Regions from separate parts of the Arthrobacter sp. BF1 genome, predicted to be linked through region 2. Evidence: predicted binding sites of a transcription regulator. Region 2 holds the regulator's gene; each other region holds the start of a gene.
The links. The regulator HrcA, encoded in region 2, represses chaperone genes, less so after heat shock. The targets are predictions, from matches to a motif close to TTNGCACTCGNNNNNNNCGAGTGCNAA.
Positions count from the first base shown of each region.

Region 1: a site for HrcA is predicted at 3,007-3,033, ahead of AC1MCD_RS15820 (Hsp20/alpha crystallin family protein). Genes of this name have one in related genera too.
Region 3: a site for HrcA is predicted at 4,335-4,361, ahead of AC1MCD_RS13730 (FmdB family zinc ribbon protein). Genes of this name have one in related genera too.

Region 1 is NZ_CM155271.1:3,362,383-3,368,983, forward strand. It holds gene AC1MCD_RS15805 (hypothetical protein) at 1-317, opposite strand, end outside; gene AC1MCD_RS15810 (histidine phosphatase family protein) at 506-1,267, shown strand; gene AC1MCD_RS15815 (NAD(P)H-hydrate dehydratase) at 1,251-2,291, shown strand; gene AC1MCD_RS15820 (Hsp20/alpha crystallin family protein) at 2,409-2,831, opposite strand; gene AC1MCD_RS15825 (hypothetical protein) at 3,216-3,668, opposite strand; gene AC1MCD_RS15830 (S9 family peptidase) at 3,888-6,161, shown strand; gene AC1MCD_RS15835 (hypothetical protein) at 6,270-6,601, shown strand, end outside.
Region 2 is NZ_CM155271.1:2,206,988-2,213,588, reverse strand. It holds gene lepA (translation elongation factor 4) at 1-676, shown strand, start outside; gene hemW (radical SAM family heme chaperone HemW) at 702-1,931, shown strand; gene AC1MCD_RS10365 (DUF4870 domain-containing protein) at 1,942-2,352, opposite strand; gene AC1MCD_RS10360 (DUF3097 domain-containing protein) at 2,498-3,346, opposite strand; gene hrcA (heat-inducible transcriptional repressor HrcA) at 3,519-4,532, shown strand; gene dnaJ (molecular chaperone DnaJ) at 4,606-5,733, shown strand; gene AC1MCD_RS10345 (16S rRNA (uracil(1498)-N(3))-methyltransferase) at 5,736-6,521, shown strand; gene AC1MCD_RS10340 (GerMN domain-containing protein) at 6,557-6,601, opposite strand, start outside.
Region 3 is NZ_CM155271.1:2,929,803-2,936,403, forward strand. It holds gene AC1MCD_RS13700 (hypothetical protein) at 75-659, opposite strand; tRNA gene AC1MCD_RS13705 (tRNA-Ala) at 839-911, opposite strand; gene AC1MCD_RS13710 (hypothetical protein) at 995-1,918, opposite strand; gene AC1MCD_RS13715 (GNAT family N-acetyltransferase) at 2,028-2,645, opposite strand; gene galU (UTP--glucose-1-phosphate uridylyltransferase GalU) at 2,651-3,556, opposite strand; gene AC1MCD_RS13725 (5-formyltetrahydrofolate cyclo-ligase) at 3,667-4,287, shown strand; gene AC1MCD_RS13730 (FmdB family zinc ribbon protein) at 4,424-4,690, shown strand; gene cpaB (Flp pilus assembly protein CpaB) at 4,877-5,623, shown strand; gene AC1MCD_RS13740 (AAA family ATPase) at 5,675-6,601, opposite strand, start outside.

The DNA of each region.
Region 1 (6,601 bases), 1.2 Mb from region 2:
CCCTCGGCGGCGTCCGTGGACCGGATCGTCAGGCTCCGGGTGCCGGCCGGAACGGAAGGGGTGAACACCTGCAGGTTCCGGGAGCCCACGCTCGCCGAATCCTGCAGCGTGTAGACCGTGCCCCAGTGATCCTCGACGGTGATTTCGGGGACCGCGGCGCCGGCAGCGGATTCCACATGGATGTTGACCACCAGGCAGGTGCTCCAGACCTCCACGGAGAGCACCGTGAAGTCTGCGGCCTTGGTCATGTGCAGCCCGAACGTGGGCGGCAGGAGCATCTGGCGGAGGGTGCCCTTCGGTATCAGGTTTCTCATCATCGACCCCAATTTACAAAGTGTGCTTTTAATTACTGCGCGGTAACCACGCCCTGTCAAGGGTCTGGCGGGGCACTTTGTGGGATGCCACATTGATCGTTATACGGACCGGAAAGTGGGTACGCCTCAAGTAGGCTCTGCACGGGCAGGGACGCACGACGACGGGGTGGTTTGTCTTGGAAAACAGCGGTTTGACGCAGGCAGTGCGGGAAGCCGGCGCGGTGGAGCTCATCCTGGTCCGGCATGGCGAGAGCGAAGGCAACGTGGCGGCCACCGAGGCCAGCCAGGCCGGTGCGGACGTCATCGACGTGCCGGCCCGCGACGCGGATGTGACGCTGTCCCATACGGGGCAGGACCAGTCGCTCGCGCTGGGCAGGGCCTTGGCGTCGCTCGAGGAGGAGCTCCGGCCCGACGCTGTGGTGTCATCCCCCTACGTTCGGGCGCATCAGACGGCGGAGATTGCCGTGGAAACCGCCCGGTGGCCCGTCAAGGTCCGCACCGACGAGCGCCTCCGCGACCGGGAACTCGGCATCCTGGACATGCTCACCCGGCAAGGCGTGGAGCGGCGACTCCCGGAAGAGGCCGAACGCCGGCGCTGGCTGGGCAAGTTCTACTACCGTCCGCCTGGTGGCGAATCCTGGGCGGACGTTGTGCTGCGGCTGCGCTCCGTCCTTGGCGAACTGAACAACCTGGGCAGCGGGCAGCGGGTGATGCTGGTGTGCCACGACGCCCTGATCCTGCTGGTCCGCTACGTGCTGGAAGGGATGACCGAAGCGGAACTCCTGGACCTGGCCGCCAGCACCTCGGTCCTGAACGCGTCCATCACCCGCTATGTGCGTCCCGAAGGGCACGGCCCGTGGACGCTGGAGAGCTTCAACGTGGCGGACCACCTCACCGCCCAGGGTGTCGAGGTCACCGAACACGCCGGGGATGCCAATGTCCACCCCCGGTAGCCCCTCTGCCGGTGGCCCGTCTGCCGGTGGCGGGGCAGGTTCCGGCGGGGCAGGTTCCGGCGGGGCAGGTTCCGGCGGCGCCGGCTCGGGCGGAACGGCCGCACCGGGTTCGCGGGCAACGCCGGTCACGCCGTCGCTGCTGCGCAGCTGGCCGCTGCCGTCGGCCGGGGAGGACAAGTACTCCCGCGGCGCGGTGATGGTGATCGGCGGCGCCCGGGCCACGCCGGGCGCCGCCCTGCTGGCCGGAATCGCAGCGCTCCGGGCAGGAGCCGGCAGGCTCACCATGGCCGTCGCCGAATCTGTGGCCACGCAGCTGGCTGTCAGCTTCCCGGAGGCCGGCGTCATTGGGCTTCCCGAAACCAAGGACGGCTCCGTGCGCGGCTCGGGGCTGGACCCCCTTCACGGGGATCTCGAGAGCGCCGACGCTGTTCTGATTGGCCCCGGACTGGACGATGCGGACCGCACGGAAGACCTGCTCAGGATTCTGCTGGAACGGGATGACGACGGCGGCAGTACCGGCGGGGGCTCCGGAACCGGCGGTGCCACCATCATTCTGGACGCCTACGCCCTGGGTTGCCTGCCCAGGCTGGGGGATGCCCTGCAGCCGTGGCATGGGCGGCTGATCCTTACCCCGAACCCGAAGGAAGCAGCGATCCTGCTGGGCCGGGAGCTGGACCAACTGGAAACGGCTGTGCGCGACATTGCCGGGCAGTACCAAGCGGTGGTCAGCTGCCAGGGCTTCATCGCTCGCCCACCGGACATCCAGGCGCCGGAGGGCCCCGAACTCTGGGAAATCACCACCGGCTATGGCGGCCTGGGCACGTCCGGCAGCGGAGACGTTCTGGCCGGCACCATCGCCGGGCTCCGCGCACGGGGTGCCAGCGACGCCCAGGCCGCGTGCTGGGGAACGCACCTTCATGCGGCAGCCGCCGACAGGCTCGCCAGCAGGCTGGGTCCGCTGGGATTCCTGGCCCGCGAACTGGCCGACGAACTTCCGGCGCTGATGCTGGAACTGGGAACCTGACCCTTACTTCTCCCCCAACGCCCGCGGGCGGGTCGCTCGGGAAGGACTCCTCGGACGCAGTGATGACCTCCGGCCCAGCCGGGGGTCATCACTGTGGGGCGTCATCGGAGTTGGGGGCTATGACGCAATCTCGTACTGCGGCTCCTTCGTTTCGATCTCGATATTCCGTGGCTTGGCCTTTTCGGCCACCGGTATCCGCAGCGTCAGCACGCCGGCGTCGTACGTTGCCTTGACGTGTTCCACGTCCAAGGTGTCACCCAGGATCAACTGGCGGCTGAAGGATCCGCGCGGGCGCTCGGAGGCGATCAGCTCGACGTTCCTCCCGGCAGGTTCGGGGCGCTGGGCCTTCACGGTCAGGACGTTTCGTTCCACGTGGAGGTCAACGGAGTCCGGGCTAACTCCGGGCAGATCGAAGGCCACCACAAACTCCTGGTCATCCCGCCACGCGTCCATCGGCATCGCTGCAGGACGCGCACTGGTTCCGAGGACCTGCCGGGTCAGCCTGTCCAATTCGCGGAACGGATCGGTACGCACCAACATGACTTCCTCCTCGTCAGAGCTGGTTTCAACACGCATTAGCTAATCTATGTTGCCTGATACAGATTTTCTATAGCGGCTGTGTGCGGTTCTTCGCAACGGAACTTGCTGCGATCTTTGATGTTGTCATTGCCGGCATCACCATCGGCGTCAGCAGGGCGCGCAGCCGCTCATAGGGATGGCCCCCGGCGAGGCCGGGGGCCACCTTATCGGAAGGGTCACCCGCAAACTGCCGATGCGCTATCTGGCGCTGTGGCGTGCCCAAAGGGCTAGCCGCCCTCAAGAGGCAGATGAAAAAGAACGCGTCCGGATCCTCCCGGTAATGCCGTTTTAGCACCGCACGGAGGACGGTTCAAGGGGTCCCCGCCGGTAACTTTCCCAAAGTTTCTACGGCACCTTCAATGTCTCATGTCTCACGGGGGAAACGATTGACGGGGCAATTCCCAGCAGTGCCATAACGAGGATCAGTTCTGACGTACCGAGCCCGAAATAGAGGCTCTGCAGCCAGGAGTATCCGATCATGGCCACCTCGGTGAAGATCCAGATGATCATGGCGAAGCCCGCAATCGCAGCCACCAACAGAGCCCAGGGACTCCGCGCAACCAAGCCAAAGGCCGCGGCCGCGTGCGTTCCCCCGACGACGACACCCAGAATGAGCCCCAGCACAAGGGAGGACGAGAACCAGGTACCCGCCAGATGTTCCAAGGGGACCCCCGCGCCGCCAAATGCAATGGCCAGTACAGCACCCCCAAGGGCCGATAGTACGTTGAAGATCAGGAGGGCGACGAGTCCGCCCGAGAATGTTTTGCTGGAAATCGGGAGACTCACAAGGGTCCTCATGGGCTGACTGTAGCCCCCCACGCCAATGACCAACAGGGACCATCGGCACCCTGCCCGGAGGGCCTCAGTGAGAGAGCGTTCCGCAAAAGCCCACATCAAGTGAGAGAGCGTTCCGGAAAAGTCCACATCAAGTGAGAGAGCGTCCAGGGGGGGAGGGGGCCGCTACCCCGGTAGCGAACGGGCGTGCCCTTTGCTGGCGGGGGTATCTATATTGAAGGAATGACTCAGACTCCGCTGCAGGATTCCGCCAACTCCTCCCCCGATTCGGCCGCCCCGTCCGCTGACGCCACCAGCACCGGCAGTCTCACGCCGCCGGTCGCCAAGAAGGTCCCGCACGAACGGACCCACCACGGCGACACCTTCGTGGACAACTACGAGTGGCTGCGCGAAAAGGAATCCCCGGAGGTCGTAGAGCACCTGAAGGCCGAGAACGCCTATCAGGAGGCGGTCACCGCGCACCAGGAGCCGCTGCGGGAGGCCATCTTCCAGGAAATCAAGGGCCGCACGCAGGAGACAGACCTGTCTGTCCCGAACCGCAAGGACGGCTGGTGGTACTTCAGCCGCTCGGTGGAGGGCAAGGAATACGGCATCCAGTGCCGGGTCCGCGCCAAGGACACCGGCAACCCCGTGGCCGACTGGACTCCCCCGGCGGTGGAAGCCGGCGTCGAAATCCCGGGCGAGGAAGTGCTGCTGGACGGCAACGTTGAGGCCGAGGGCAAGCCGTTCTTCTCCGTGGGCGGCTCCGCCGTCACGGTGGACGGCAACCTCTTCGCCTACGCCGTGGACAACGCCGGCGACGAACGCTTCACCCTGCACATCAAAGATTTGCGGACCGGCGAACTCCTGCCGGACGTCATCGAGAACGTCTTCTACGGCGTCAGCTTCTCCCCCGACGGCACGCGCATCTTCTACACCGTGGTGGACGACTCGTGGCGCCCCTACCAGGTGAAGTCCCACGTCCTGGGCACGCCCGTCACCGACGATGAGGTGATTTACCAGGAGGACGACGTCGCCATGTGGCTGGGCTTCGAGCTCTCCTCTGACAGGAGTCACCTCGTGCTGGGCATCGGCTGCTCCGAGTACAGCGAAACGCGGCTGCTGCGTTTTGATGACCCGACGGCGGCCCTCACCACGGTGATTTCGCGGGACGAACGCGTGCTCTACGAGGCGGAACCCTTCCTGCTCACCGGCTCCGACGGCGAAAAGCAGGAGCGCATCATCATCACGCACAACCGGAACGCCGTGAACTCCATGGTCTCCCTGGTTGACCCGGCCGAGCTCACCAAGCCCCTCGCCGAGCAGCACTGGAGCACCGTCGTCGAACATTCCGACGACGTCCGCGTCAACGGTGCCGGGGTCACCTCCACGCACCTGATCGTCTCCGTCCGCAAGGACACCATCGAGCGGGTCCAGGTGATGGGGCTTTCCGGGCTGGGAACCCCCGCGCAGGAGGCGCCCGTGGAACCGGCGTTCGACGAGGAGCTGTACACAGCCGGCGTCGGCGGGTCCGACTATGAGGCGCCGGTGATCCGGCTGGGATACACGTCCTATTTCACGCCGTCGCGCGTTTACGATTTTGTCCTTCCCACCCCGGCACAGCCCGCCGGCGAGCTGCTGCTCCGCAAGGAAAGCCCGGTGCTGGGCGGCTACTCCGCCGCCGACTACGTTGCCACACGGGAATGGGCCGCCGCCGCGGACGGCACCCGCATACCGCTTTCCGTCCTGCGGCACAAGAGCATCAAACAGGATTCGACGGCGGCGGGGCTGGTATACGGGTACGGCTCGTATGAGCTGAGCATGGATCCCGGTTTTGGCATCGCGCGGCTGTCGCTGCTGGACCGCGGGGTGGTGTTTGTGATCGCCCACATCCGCGGCGGCGGCGAGCTGGGCCGGCACTGGTACGAGGACGGCAAAAAGCTCACCAAGAAGAACACCTTCACCGACTTCGTGGCCGCCACCGACTGGCTGGCGGACTCGGGCTGGGTGGATCCGTCCCGGATTGCGGCAATGGGAGGCTCCGCGGGCGGCCTGCTGATGGGCGCCGTGGCCAACCTGGCACCGGAAAAGTACGCCGCCGTGGTGGCTCAGGTGCCGTTCGTGGACCCGCTGACGAGCATCCTGGATCCGGAGCTCCCGCTGTCCGCCCTCGAGTGGGAGGAATGGGGCAACCCCATCACGGACCCCGAGGTGTACGCCTACATGAATTCTTACTCACCGTACGAGAACGTGCGGGAGGTGGCCTACCCGAAGATCGCCGCGGTGACATCCTTCAACGACACCCGCGTCCTCTACGTGGAGCCCGCCAAGTGGGTCCAGGAGCTGCGGAACAAGACCACCGGCACGGAGCCCATCGTGATGAAGATCGAAATGGACGGCGGGCATGGCGGTGCGTCAGGGCGGTACGTCCAGTGGCGCGAGCGTGCGTGGGATTACGCCTTCATCGCCAATTCCCTCGGCGCAACGGAGCTGCTTCCGGGGGCCGGCCTGAAATAGCCCCATCCGGGTTCGATATGGTTTCCGAAAAAGGTAACCAGGCTTACCATTGTCGAATGCAGTGCTGTCCGCTGGGGGCAGGTCAACCCGGGCCGGACTTGAGGTGACGTGAGCATGATTCCCCAGCAGCTGATCGCGGGACGCGGGCAGAAGTTCCGCGGCAAGGCGCCGCAACATGTTGTTACCCTGACCGCCGCGGCAGCCCTTATGGTCGGGCTCACGGGGGCGTGTTGGCCCGCCAACGCCACTGATCCCGCCCCGCAAAATACGCCTGCGGATTGGGAGGGCCCGGAACCGCCCTGGGTGTTCCCGTTCGACCCGCCGGCTACCCCGACAGGGGACGGCAACCAGGCCCTGGCGGTGAACACCACCGACGGCTCGGTGGACTACAGCGTGGAATTCTCCCTGATCTGGGCCGAAGACGGCGATCCCGTGGTCAC
Region 2 (6,601 bases):
GGTGGTCCATGTGACCAACCCCAGCGAATACCCGGTCGGCAAGATAGCGGAAGTCCGCGAGCCGATGGTCTCCGCCACCATCCTGGCCCCGAATGAGTTCGTTGGCGCCATCATGGAACTCTGCCAGAGCCGGCGCGGCGTCTTGGGAGGCATGGACTACCTGTCCGAGGACCGGGTGGAAATCCGGTACCGCCTCCCGCTGGCAGAAATCGTTTTCGACTTCTTCGACATCCTCAAGTCCAAGACCCGCGGCTACGGCTCGCTGGACTGGAAGGCCGACGGCGATCAGGTGGCCGATCTGGTCAAGGTGGACATCATGCTCCAAGGCGAACAGGTCGATGCGTTCTCTGCCATCACGCACCGTGACAAGGCCTATTCCTACGGCGTGATGATGACCACCAAGCTGCGTGAACTTATCCCCAGGCAGCAGTTCGAGGTGCCCATCCAGGCGGCCATCGGCTCGCGCATCATTGCCCGCGAAAGCATCCGGGCCATCCGCAAGGACGTCCTGGCCAAGTGCTACGGCGGTGACATCTCCCGTAAGCGCAAACTGCTGGAAAAGCAGAAGGAAGGCAAGAAGCGCATGAAGATGGTGGGTACGGTGGAGGTGCCGCAGGAAGCGTTCATCGCTGCCCTCACCACGGACGAGTCAAAGGACAAGGCCAAGAAGAAGTGACCACCGCACAGTGGGGGACCCGCTGATGCCTAGCGTTCTTCCCCTCGGTGACCCGGCGCCGTCGGACGGTCTGCTGCCCGCCCAGGCAGCAGACGGTGCGGCGGCCCGGAACTTCGGGCTGTACGTGCACATCCCGTTCTGTGCGGTCCGGTGCGGTTATTGCGATTTCAACACCTACACGGCCACGGAACTAGGCGGCGGCGCGTCCCAGGACGCCTATGCCGACACCGCCATCTCCGAGGTGAGGATGGCCACCCGCGTCCTGACCGCATCCGCGCTGCCGCCGAGGCCCCTGAGTACGGTCTTCTTCGGCGGCGGAACCCCCACGCTCCTCCCGGCCGAGGACCTCGCGCGGATCCTGACGGCCGCCGTCGCGGAATGGGGCCTGGAGGACGGCGCCGAAGTTACCACTGAAGCGAACCCGGATTCCGTCACCCCCGAATCACTGGCGCTGTTGAAGGCCGCCGGTTTTACCCGGGTTTCGTTCGGCATGCAGTCTGCAGTTCCCCATGTCCTGAAGGTCCTGGATCGCACCCACACACCCAGCAGGGTGCCCCAGGTGGTGCAGTGGGCACGTGAGGCCGGACTGGCCGTGAGCCTGGACCTGATCTACGGAACGCCGGGGGAGTCCCTCGACGACTGGCGGTACTCGCTGGAAACCGCGCTGTCCTATCAGCCGGACCACATCAGCGCCTACGCGCTGATTGTGGAGGACGGTACTAAACTCGCCGCCCAGATCCGCCGGGGCGAAGTTCCAGGCATCGACGACGATGACCACGCCGACAAGTACGAACTCGCCGACCAACTCATGGGCAAAGCGGGGCTCAGCTGGTATGAGGTGAGCAACTGGTCGCGGACGCCGGAACAGGCGTGCCGGCATAACCTCGCCTACTGGCGCGGGGACGACTGGTGGGGCATCGGCCCCGGCGCGCACTCGCACGTGGGCGGGGTGCGCTGGTGGAACGTCAAGCACCCCACCGCCTACGCGGGGCGGCTCGCCCAGGGGCTCTCGCCGGCTGCGGGCAGGGAAACGCTCGACGCCGAAACCCGGGACGTGGAACGCGTCATGCTGGAAGCCCGGCTGGTTTCGGGGCTCGCCATCGCAACGCTGGGGGAGTCAGGGCGCCACGCTGTGGCCGGGTTGATGGCTGAGGGCCTCGTGGACGCGCACGCTGCCGTGAAAGGAACGCTGGTGCTGACCCTGAAGGGGCGCCTGCTGGCGGACGCCGTGGTCCGGAGAATCCTGCCGGACTAAAGTCCGGGGACTACTTGATCCAGCGCAGGTTGTACTGGTAGCGGTGCGGCTGGCCCTTGTTGACATGGATACCGGCGGACACCGAGAAGCAGGTCAGGGCGATCCAGATGAGCGTGGCGATGACGGCGAAGATGTTGCCGACCACCGGAATGAATACCAGGATGTTGGCCACCAGCGCGGCGATGGTGGGCGGCAGGCTGAAGTTCAGTGCTTCCTTGGATTCCTGCGCGGTGAACGGTCCGCGCTCTCGGAAGATCAGGTAGATCAGCAGCGACGGTACACAACCGAGGATCCCGCCAAAGTGCGCCAGCGTGGCCCATTGACGGTCTTCGCTGGCCGTGAGGGGCAACGCATTTGCGGGAACGCCCTGATACTCGGAACGGCCTTGGTCGTCCCGGTGCTCGCGTGCGTTTTGTGCCACGGTTTCATCCTTCGAAAGTGCAATGGTGCTGGTTTGGAGAATGCCGGTCTGTTGCGACAACAGCCTCTGCAGTACCAAGAATACTGGTTCGCGCGGCAAATGCCGCCGTCGGGACCGTCCTTCGGCCATTCAAGGGCCGTGGGAGTTACGGCACCGTCAGGAAGTCGATGACTTCTTCCACCCGGCCGAGCAGGGACGCTTCCAGGTCCGCGTAGCTGCGGACCGCACCCAACAGTTTCTGCCAACCCAGGCCGATGTCTTCCTTCGTGGCGTGCGGCCAGCCGAAGGCGGCCAGGATGCCGGTCTTCCAGTCCTGCCCCCGGGGCACCACGGGCCACCGTTCGATGCCGAGCACGGCGGGGCGGATTGCCTGCCACACGTCAACGTAGGGGTGCCCGACAATCAGCACGTTCCCGGCGGCGCCCGGGGAGGCCATCACACCGGCGGCGATGCGCCACTCCTTGGAGTCCGGCACCAAATGGTCCACCAGGATCCCCAACCGCCGGTTGGGCCCGGGACCGAAGGCGGCCACCGCCCCGGCGAGGTCATCGATGCCGTGCAAAGGCTCGACGACGATGCCTTCCACCCGGAGATCGTCACCCCAGACCTTTTCCACGAGTTCGGCGTCGTGCTTTCCCTCCACCCAAATCCTGCTCGCTTTGGCCACCTGGGCACGCTGGCCCGCCACGCGGACTGAACCGGATGCCGTCCGGCCGGCGGGCACCGCCGCGTTCTGCCTGGGCGCCGGCGGCATCAGCCTGATGGGCTGGCCTTCCAACAGGAACCCGAATCCAAGCTTGAACGAACGCGACTTGCCGCGCCGGTCCTCGAGGGCAACCACATGCATGCCGCCGGACTTCTCCACCCGGGTCACCGCTCCCACCCAGCCGGACTGGGCGTCTTCGAGGACCATGCCACGTTCCACCGGAACCTCGGGAAGTTCGTTCCGGACAGGTGCGGTGATCTCCTGCGGACCCCAGTTTTGGTAATGCATGGATTGATTCCGCCTTGCGCTAGATCGTGCCCCCGGATGTTCGCCCGGAGCGGTACCAATGCTAACAACGGGGTGAGTCATATTAGACTGTTAGCACTTAGGCATGTCGAGTGCTAACGAGCCGTGACCATTGCCGTGAAGATTGAGGCGCAACCATGGATGGAGGTGGAGTGTGAGCGAGCCGCGCAAACTGGAAGTACTGCGTGCCATTGTGGAGGACTACGTGCACTCCCGCGAGCCCGTGGGTTCCAAGGCGCTGGTTGAGCGCCACCACCTCGGCGTATCCAGCGCCACCATCCGGAACGATATGGCCGCCCTGGAAGACGAGGGCCTGATCACCGCTCCGCATACCAGCGCGGGACGGATCCCCACCGACAAGGGCTATCGCCTGTTTGTGGACCAGATTTCCGCGGTCAAGCCGCTCTCCCCGGCGGAGAAGAAGGCCATCCAATCGCTTCTGGAGGGCGCGGATGACTTGGATGATGCCCTGGACAGAACCGTCAGGCTGCTTTCCCAGCTGACCAACCAGGTGGCTGTGGTCCAGTACCCGCACCTGAGCCGGGCCACCATCCGCCACATCGAATTTGTGCTCCTGGCGCCGCGCCAGGTCCTGCTGGTGCTCATCGCCACCACCGGCAAGGTGGAACAGCGCGTGATCGACGTCGGCCAGGACCTCGGTGAGGAAGCGATCGCCGCCCTGCGGACTCACTTCCTCGGCTCGCTGGCGGGCACACCGCTGAGCCGGCTGGCGCAGTCACTGCCGGGCGTGGTCTCCTGCGTCGCTCCAGGCCGGCGGGCAGCTGCCCAGGCACTTGCTCACGGGCTGGAAACGCTCGCCCACAGCAGCCGCGAGGACCGCATGGTGATGGCCGGCACTGCGAACCTGGCCAGGTCCAACGTGGATTTCCCCCTCACCATCGGTCCCGTGCTTGAGGCCCTGGAGGAACAGGTGGTCCTGCTCCGCCTGCTCACTGACATGGAACAGGACCCACGCGGTGTGACCGTGAGCATCGGCAGGGAAAACCCCTACGACGGACTGGCCGAAGCCTCGGTGGTGGCCACAGCTTACGGACCGGACAGCACAGCCAAAGTTGGCGTCCTGGGTCCCACGCGCATGGACTATCCCACCACCATGGCCGCCGTCAGGGCAGTAGCCCGTTATCTGTCAAGAATTCTGGGTCCGTAACAACCGGTCCAGGCACCAAGAGCAGTGCCGGCAGCCTCGCTGCCGGCAGTACAACAGGGAAGAGATACGAACTTTGAGCAGCCACTACGACGTCCTCGGAGTCTCGCCGGAAGCCACCGGAGAAGAGATCAAGAAGGCCTACCGCAAGCTGGCCCGCACCCTTCACCCGGACGTTAACCCCGGGGACGATGCGTCGGACCGCTTCAAGGCCGTGACCCATGCCTACGAGGTACTTTCTGACCCCCAGAAGCGCCGTGTCTACGACACCACCGGCAATGAGAACGGTACTGACAACGGCTTCGGCGGCGGCGGATACGCTGGCCAGGGCTTCGCGTTCCAGGACATCTTCGATACGTTCTTCGGCGCCGGCGGATCGTCAGGCCCCGCGTCAAGGGTCCGCCGCGGCCAGGACGCACTGATCAGCGTGCGGATCGAACTGCGCGATGCCGTCTTCGGCGTCAACCGGAAGCTTGAGGTGGACACCGCCGTCACCTGCCCCACCTGCAACGGCTCGTGCTGCCGCGAAGGCAGCCACCCCGAGCGCTGCGACATCTGCGGCGGCAGCGGCCAGGTCCAGCGGGCGGTCCGCTCCATCCTTGGCCAGGTCATGACGGCGGCTCCATGCGGCAGTTGCGAAGGCTTCGGAACTGTCATTAAGGACCCCTGCAACGAGTGCAACGGCCAGGGCCGCATCCGCAGCCGCCGGTCACTCACCATCAAGGTGCCCGCCGGCGTCGCAACGGGAACCCGGATCCAGCTGTCCGGTCAGGGCGAGGCCGGCCCTGCCGGCGGGCCGTCCGGTGACCTCTACGTCGAGATCCGCGTCAACAACGATCCCACCTACGTCCGGGACGGCGATGACCTGCACGCGACGCTCCACATTCCCATGACTGCAGCTGCCCTGGGCACCGAAGTGTCCCTGGAAACGTTCGACGGGCTGCAGGAAATCGACGTCAAAGCAGGGACCCAGGCCGGCGAGGTCATCACGCTCCGCGGGCTGGGCGTCACGCACCTGCGTGGCTACGGTCGCGGTGACCTGATGGTCCACCTCCAGGTGGAGACGCCCGCGAAGCTTGACGGCGCGCAGGAGGACCTCCTGCGGCAGCTGGCAAAGCTGCGTGGCGAACAGTTCACCGAGGGCAAGCTGACGGCCAGCGGCGGGGTTTTCGCCAAGCTGCGGGACCGGCTCGGTAACCTGTAGCGGTGAGCAACCCCGTTTTTTTCGGCGGCGCCGGGTCACTGGACCACATGGTTCCCGGCGCCCGCTACACCCTCCAGGGCCCTGAAGCGCGCCATGCGGTAACAGTTAAGCGGTTGGCACCGGGAGAGTCCGTAGACATCGCCGACGGCGCCGGGAAGCGGCTCACCGGAACGGTTATTGCCGCCTCACCCGCCGAACTCACCGTTGAATGCGCCGAATTGGCGATGGAACAACAGCCTGACATTCGGCTGGTGCTGGTCCAGGCGCTGGCCAAGGGTGACCGCGATGAACTCGCCGTGGAAACCGCCACGGAATTGGGGATCGACGCCGTTGTGCCCTGGCAGTCGGAACGCTCGATTGTGCGCTGGAAGGGTGAGCGCGCCGCGAAAGCGCATGCCAAATGGCAGTCCGTGGTCACGGCAGCAGCCAAACAGGCGCGGCGCGCCTGGATTCCCGAGGTGCGCGCCGCCGTCGAAACCCCCGGCCTGGTTGCAACCGTGGCAGCAGCGGACCTTGCGGTGATCCTCCACGAAGACGCCGTGCGGCCGCTACGGTCCGTGCTGGAGGCATGGCATGCCGCCGCACCTGCGGCTGGCGCCCCCCGGGAAATCCTGCTCATCGTAGGTCCGGAGGGTGGCATCAGTCCCCGCGAAGTAACCAAGCTTTGCGATGCCGGTGCCGTGACGGCACTCCTGGGCAACCACGTCCTGAGGTCCTCCACTGCCGGACCGGCCGCCGTCGTACTTGCGAGCGATGTGTTGGGGCGCTGGAGCGCCGCGCAGGCCTAAGCCAGCGGGTCGCGCTAACTAACCGGTGAAGTGAACTAACTGACGTTGAACTTCCGCGTGTCCACGTTCAGTTCCCCGCT
Region 3 (6,601 bases), 720 kb from region 2:
TCGATGCGAACTCCGAACAACGCCGGTTCACATTCTGTCACGGAAACCGGATGCAGCGCCGACCACGGACGCCGCTAGACGCCCGGCTTTTCCCGCGAGAGTCCGATGCCCAGGATGATGAGGATCGGTGCACCGAAAAGCAGCGTGGACACGAGGAGTGCTCCACCGAAGAACGTGACGATCAAGCCGATGAAACCCAGCAGTACCGCAAACCCGGCGAGAGCCAGGGAGGTGATTACCGGCCCCCGGGAGCGTCCGCGCTGGTTCGCCAGGAGCACGATCCCTGCTGTGATATTGCCGAGGGCTGCGACCAGGACGAGGAACGCCATAAAGACCACAGTGCCGTTGCTGAACCCGGCGATGGCGGGGATGAGGAGAAAGGTGCCGAGGACGATTCCGATGATGCCGGATGCGATCCGGAAGCCAGAGGATTTTGCCTTCAGAGGGCCAGCCTGCGGCCAGTAACCGGGCTGTCCGTATTGCTGATGCGGATAGGGTGCGTACTGCGGCTGCTGGCCGTATGGCGCGTGATGCGCCGGTGCATACGGCTGAGGCGGTCCGTACGGCGGCTCATTGCCCGGGATGGGCCCGGACTGCGCGTGGGACGGGTAGCTCTGTGGTTGTGGCGCCGGCGGTATCGGCGGGATGTTCTCTGTCATGCTTCCCCCAGTTAGAAGTCGTTTCGATGCCAGATTACCTGCGTGCGCTGCTGACCGAGGAGTTGCGCGCAAAACGGCGCACCAGGTAACAAACAGAAGACTGGCGAGGAGACCAAGCCGGTGATCGACCTGGTGGAAATTAGGGCACGCCGATCGGCGGCTCAAAACCTTGAGATTTGTGGAGCTAAGGAGATTCGAACTCCTGACCTCTTCGATGCGAACGAAGCGCTCTACCAACTGAGCTATAGCCCCGGAACGGTCCGCTTCCCGGTTAGGAACGGCGGCGCCGGTGAACTTAGGCTACAAATTTTCTCTGCGCATTACCAACTCCGGTGTCAGGCGCGGCGACGCTGCAGGACGTCGTCGAGGTTACTCAACGCGCTCTGCGCCTTCGTGAGCGGCTTGGCGGACGGCACGGGCGGGACTGCGGGGGTGCCCTGCTTCAGGGACGGCTTACCCACAGCTTTGGGCGCTTCCGGCAGATCAAGCGGCTCAGGCGCCGGACGTTCAGCCTTGGCAGCCTCAACGTACACAGGCTTGGGCACATCTACAGGTTCCCAGGTGGTTTCGACGGGCGCCGACTTCATCGCTTCGCTGGCGCTGGCGTCTCCCGCGGCAACAGCGACGGCCAACGCGGCTTCCCTGAGCTCCATCGCGGTGAGCGGTTTCGGTGCAGTCGTGTGAGCCTCGGCGTCAAAGAGCCGGCTTTCCGGCTGCGCGGCCGGGCGGGGCGTGTCCCGGACCTCCGACACTGGTTCCTGGCGGCGGACGGGGGCGCTCATCGCGGAGCGGAAGGCAGCCTGCACCTTGGCTTTGCGGTCCCGCACAGCCAGGAAACGCAACAGCACCACGGCGATTGCAGTGGTGGCCAAGCCCGCTACCGGCAGCAGGGCAGTTCCCAGCCCAAACAGCAGCAGAACAGCGGAAACAAAGGCGGTCAGCAGTCCCGCCACGCCGACGAGGGCAATGACGGTCCGGCCGTATCGGATCCGGAACGCGCCCGTGGTTGCACTGCCGGCAGGCGCGGCTACGGTTTCGGGGCTCTTCCTGATATCCATGGCTTTCTCCTGCGGGGCGGCGATGTTCATGACCATCCCGGCTCTCGGGTCCGATGATTCAATAGCTGGAACATCCGCGAAATAATCAGCAGCGGCCTGGGCCTGGTGCCGACGGTTCTGCAGGACGTAGGGCGCAACCCATACGATCCAGAGCACAACGGCAACCACAAGGATCACTGAGCTGCTTAGAGGGAAGTCCACAATCAAAACCGTATGAGTATTCCGTCAGCCGCTCCCGCATTAGCCTCGGTGTGTCGCGGGCAACGTGGCAAATCAATGGATTTATGACCCCGGGAAGAGCCTTTGCAGGTCAGGACCGGGATGCCAGCCATCGGTTGAGCAGTCCTTCGGGTACTTCTTCCGCCGTCAACGCGAACGTCCGGTGGTCAGCCCATTCCCCGTTGATGTGCAGGAAACGGGGCCGGTAGCCCTCATCGCGGAAACCGAGCTTTTCTACCACCCGCAGGCTGGGGCCATTCTCGGGCCGGATATTGATCTCCATCCGGTGCAGCCCGAGGACTTGGAAGCAATGGTCGGTGGCCAGTGCAACAGAAGTGGGCGCGATGCCGTGCCCGGCCCGCGCCTGGTCAACCCAATACCCCAGGGTCGCCATCATGGCCGAGCCCCACACGATGGAGGACACTGTCAGCTGGCCAACGATGACGGGTGCCGCGGACCTTGGCGTCCGTTCCGTGATCAGGAAGGGCAAGGCGGTGCCTTGGGCTGCCTGTATCTTCAGGGACCGCACCATCTGCCGGTAGTCCGGGAGGAGGCCACCGGGCGCCGGGTTGGAGGCTTCCCAAGGCTCCAGCCACTCCCGGTTGCGTGACCGGACCTCGGTCCACTCCCTCTTGTCCCGGTACCTGATGGGGCGCAGGACCAGGTCACCGCACTCCAGGGTGGTGGGCCAGATTGGTCCGGGACGCACGGCAGCTATTTAGCGAGGCCGGCAGCGAAGCCCGGCAGCCACTCCCGCAGACCGGGGCCGAGGTCATCGCTGTCGATGGCAAGCTGGACGCAGGCTTTGAGGTAGCTGAGTTTGTCACCGGTATCGTAACGGCGGCCGCGGAAGACCACCCCGTAAACCCCGTAGCCCTCGCCATCGCCGGCGGCCAGTTCCTGCAGCGCGTCCGTCAGCTGGATTTCCCCGCCGCGGCCCGGGCCCGTGCGTTCCAGTACCTCGAAAACTTCGGGGTGGAGGACGTAGCGGCCAATGACGGCCAGGTTTGAGGGGGCCTCGTCCACGTCGGGCTTTTCGACGAGCTTGTTGATCCTGACGTAGCTTTCGCCATCGATGGCTTGGACGTCGGCACACCCGTAGGCGCTGATCTGCGAGGGCTCCACCTCGATGAGGGCCACCACGGATCCGCCGGTCTTGGCCTGCACTTCGATCATGGTGCTGAGGAGCTCATCCCGGGCATCGATCAGGTCGTCACCGAGGAGGACGGCGAACGGTTCGTTGCCCACGTGCTGCTTTGCACGAAGCACCGCGTGACCCAGGCCGTTGGGGTCACCCTGGCGGACGTAGTGGATGTCACCGAGGTTGCTGGCTGCCTGAATGGACTCGAGCTTGGCCATATCGCCCTTGGCTTCCAGCGTGTCCTCCAGCGAAGGAACCCTGTCGAAGTGGTCCTCCAGCGCGCGCTTATTCCGCCCCGTGATCATCAGAATGTCGTTGAGACCGACGTTGACAGCCTCCTCAACCACGTACTGAATGGCAGGCTTGTCCACCACGGGAAGCATTTCCTTGGGCATCGCCTTGGTGGCCGGGAGGAACCTGGTGCCGAGCCCGGCTGCGGGGATGACGGCTTTGCGTACAGTCTGCTGAGAGGTAGTCACTGGACTAATCTAACGGAGGGGGCTGATCATTCAGTAATCCCTGGTCGCCCCGTGCCCTGCACACCCGCAGGCGGCACATCCGCAACACCGCACCTGGAAGAGGGATCGGTATGTCTGAGCGCGACAGGGCGGCCAAGGAAGGCATCCGCGCACGCCACCGCGCAAAGCGCGCGGCCACGGAACCCGGCGAACGCGAGGCAGCCGGCGAGGCCCTCGCCGTGCACGGCGCAACGTGGGCCGAACAGTTGACAGGCGCAACGCCGTCGACCTTTTGCGCCTACCTGGGCGTGGCACCTGAGCCGCCCACTCTGCCGCTGATCAGCGAACTCCACCGCCGCGGCCACACGGTTCTGCTTCCCGTTTGCGAACCGGATCGCCACCTGAGCTGGACCCGCTGGACCCCCGAGGCGGAGTTTGTCCGCAGCCGGTTTGCTCCCGTATTGGAACCCGCCGGACCCCGGCATGACCTCTCCATCATGGCCTCCGTATCCGGCCTCCTGATCCCCGCCACGGCTTTGGACCGCAGCGGGAACCGGATCGGCCAAGGGGGCGGCTATTACGACGTTTTTCTGGGCTCACTGGCCCGCCAAGGGCTGGATATTCCGCTGGCGGCCATCGTGTTCGATGCAGAAGTACTGCCAGCCGGAACCATTCCCGCCGAAGAGTTTGACCGGAAGGTCCCTGTAGCCCTGACTCCGTCTGGGCTGGTTCCCTTGTCGGCCCGGTCCTGACCAGCGCCGCCGGCAGTCCCACGTGCCGCCCGTTCGGGGTGATAGAATTGGCACTCAGGCCCTGAGACTGCTAATGAACGGATTTCTTGTTCAAGGCAATACAGGACCTCTCGTTTGCCCAAGAGGAGGATCACCAGTGCCCACTTATGCCTACGCCTGCAAGGATTGCGGCCACGCCTTCGACGTTTTCCAGTCGTTTACCGACAGCACCCTGACTTCATGCCCGGAGTGCCAGGGAGCCTTGCGCAAGAAGTTCAACAGCGTTGGTGTGGTCTTCAAGGGCTCCGGCTTTTACCGGACCGACTCCCGCGATGCCAAGGGAAGCACGGTCTCTTCCGCGCCCGCCGCGGCACCCGCTCCGGCAGCTGCACCGGCACCGGCCGCCGCAGCTGCAGCCAGCTGACGTTACTCTCGGTCTTCACGGACCTTTCTGTAGCAAAGGGCTGATCCGCCCGCGTTAAGCCCGGTGTCGCGTTGAGTCCGGTGTAACGACACCGTTTATGACCGCGTCCGACGACGGCAGCGCAGTTGTCCACATAGGCACCTCTGCTGCTGTGCCGCGCAGTCTCCGGAACATAGCGTGGTTGCCATGCCCGCCACCCTCTTCCGCCCCAGCCGCCGGACCGCCCCGCCCGCGCGCGCGGCCCGCCATCCGCTAGCGACCAGAGACACTCGCCGCCCCGGCCGCCGCAGGCTCATGTCGTGGCTGAGCCGCAACCGGCGCCTCGCCATCGCGCTCCTGCTGTGCATCGCCGCCGGAATCACCGTCCATCAGCTCACTCCCCCTCCCGCTGACACGGCAACGACACTGGCCGCCGCACGGGACCTGCCCGCCGGCACAGCATTGGCAGCAGCCGACCTGGCGCCCGTGAAGATTCCGCCGCAGCTGGTGAATACCGGGTCCATCACCGACGCAAGCCAAGCCACGGGCAAGCAGCTGGCAGCACCGCTGCGGAAGGGCCAGCTGCTGACCGATTCCCAACTGCTGGGTCCAGGCCTCCTCGCCGGAGCGCCGCCGGGTTCCGCGGCCGTGCCCTTGAGGATGGCGGATCCATCCTCCATCCAGTTGGTCTCCCCCGGGCAGCTCGTTAACGTGGTGCTGACCGGCGCCAACGGCTACGACCAGAACGCCCCGTCCCAAGTGCTTGCTTCCTCGGTACCGGTCCTCTGGACCTCGGGGCAGGGCGGGAAAACGGGCCAGTGGCTCGGCACCGGCGAGACTGACGGGCTGATTGTGGTGGCAGCAGCCCCTGAACAGGCCGCCCGCCTGGCCGGAGCGTCCACACAGGGCAAACTGTTCTTTGTCCTGGTGGGACCTCCCAGTGCGGCAGGATGACGTGGGGCGGCAGCGACGCTACAGCCTGTCAGCGCGAGACCGTGGCCGCGGTCAGCCCCAGTGCGGCGGTTTGTTCTCCTTGAGCCACGCGTCGTGATCGTCCTCGGTGCCGTCGCCCCAGTTCCGGGGATCATCCTCAGCCGCCTTGTTCGGCAGAATTGCTGCGGTACCGGTCTGCGGGGCTTCCGGTGCGGGCGCCTGGCCGTTGCCCGCGGGGTCTGGCTGGTCGTCGCCTTCGGTACCGGCCTGGCCGGGGTTCTGTGCGTTCACAACAACCTCCTCGCTCTCCAGGCGTTCGGCCTGGTATTCGTTCCTGTCGTTTCCAGCCGTCCCCAGGCGTTGCGAGTCCAGATCCTCGTCAAAGAATCCTCCCGCGGCGGTGCCTCGTCCGGGTGGCATGACGTTCTCAAGGCCCAGGTAGCCTGCGATCCTGTCGGCGCAGGTGGAGGGATCCGTAAAGACCTCAATAGTCCACAGCGGCATATACCGCCAGCCCATCCGTTCCAGCAGCTGCGGGCGCAGTCGGCTCCGTTCGCGGACGCTCATGGTGCGGTACTGTTCCGTGCCGTCGGATTCAATCGCCACCGGCCACGGGATATCCGCGTCGTCCTGCCCCATGGTACTCAGCGGGTCCGCCGCTGCCACCACGTCGATGACGCCGTCGTACTGGTGCCAGACGCGGGCACCGCGGGCGCGCAGCCGGTCGCCGAGATCTGCTACGAGGGGGTCGGCACCGAGTGCCTGTTCGCTGGCAGCGGCCCGGGACGCAGGGGTGCCAAGGTCCGTCTTTCCCGCGATTTCCCGGTTCAGGAGCTCGTAAAGCTCCACGGCCCCGTGCGAAAGGCGGGTGTGGTCAAGGTCTTCAGGCTGGAAGCATGTCAGGACGTGGATGGACCGGCGGGCACGCGTCATGGCCAGTGCGAATTTTTCGCGGCCACCCTCAGCGGAAAGCGGACCAAAGTTATGCAGCGCCCGCCC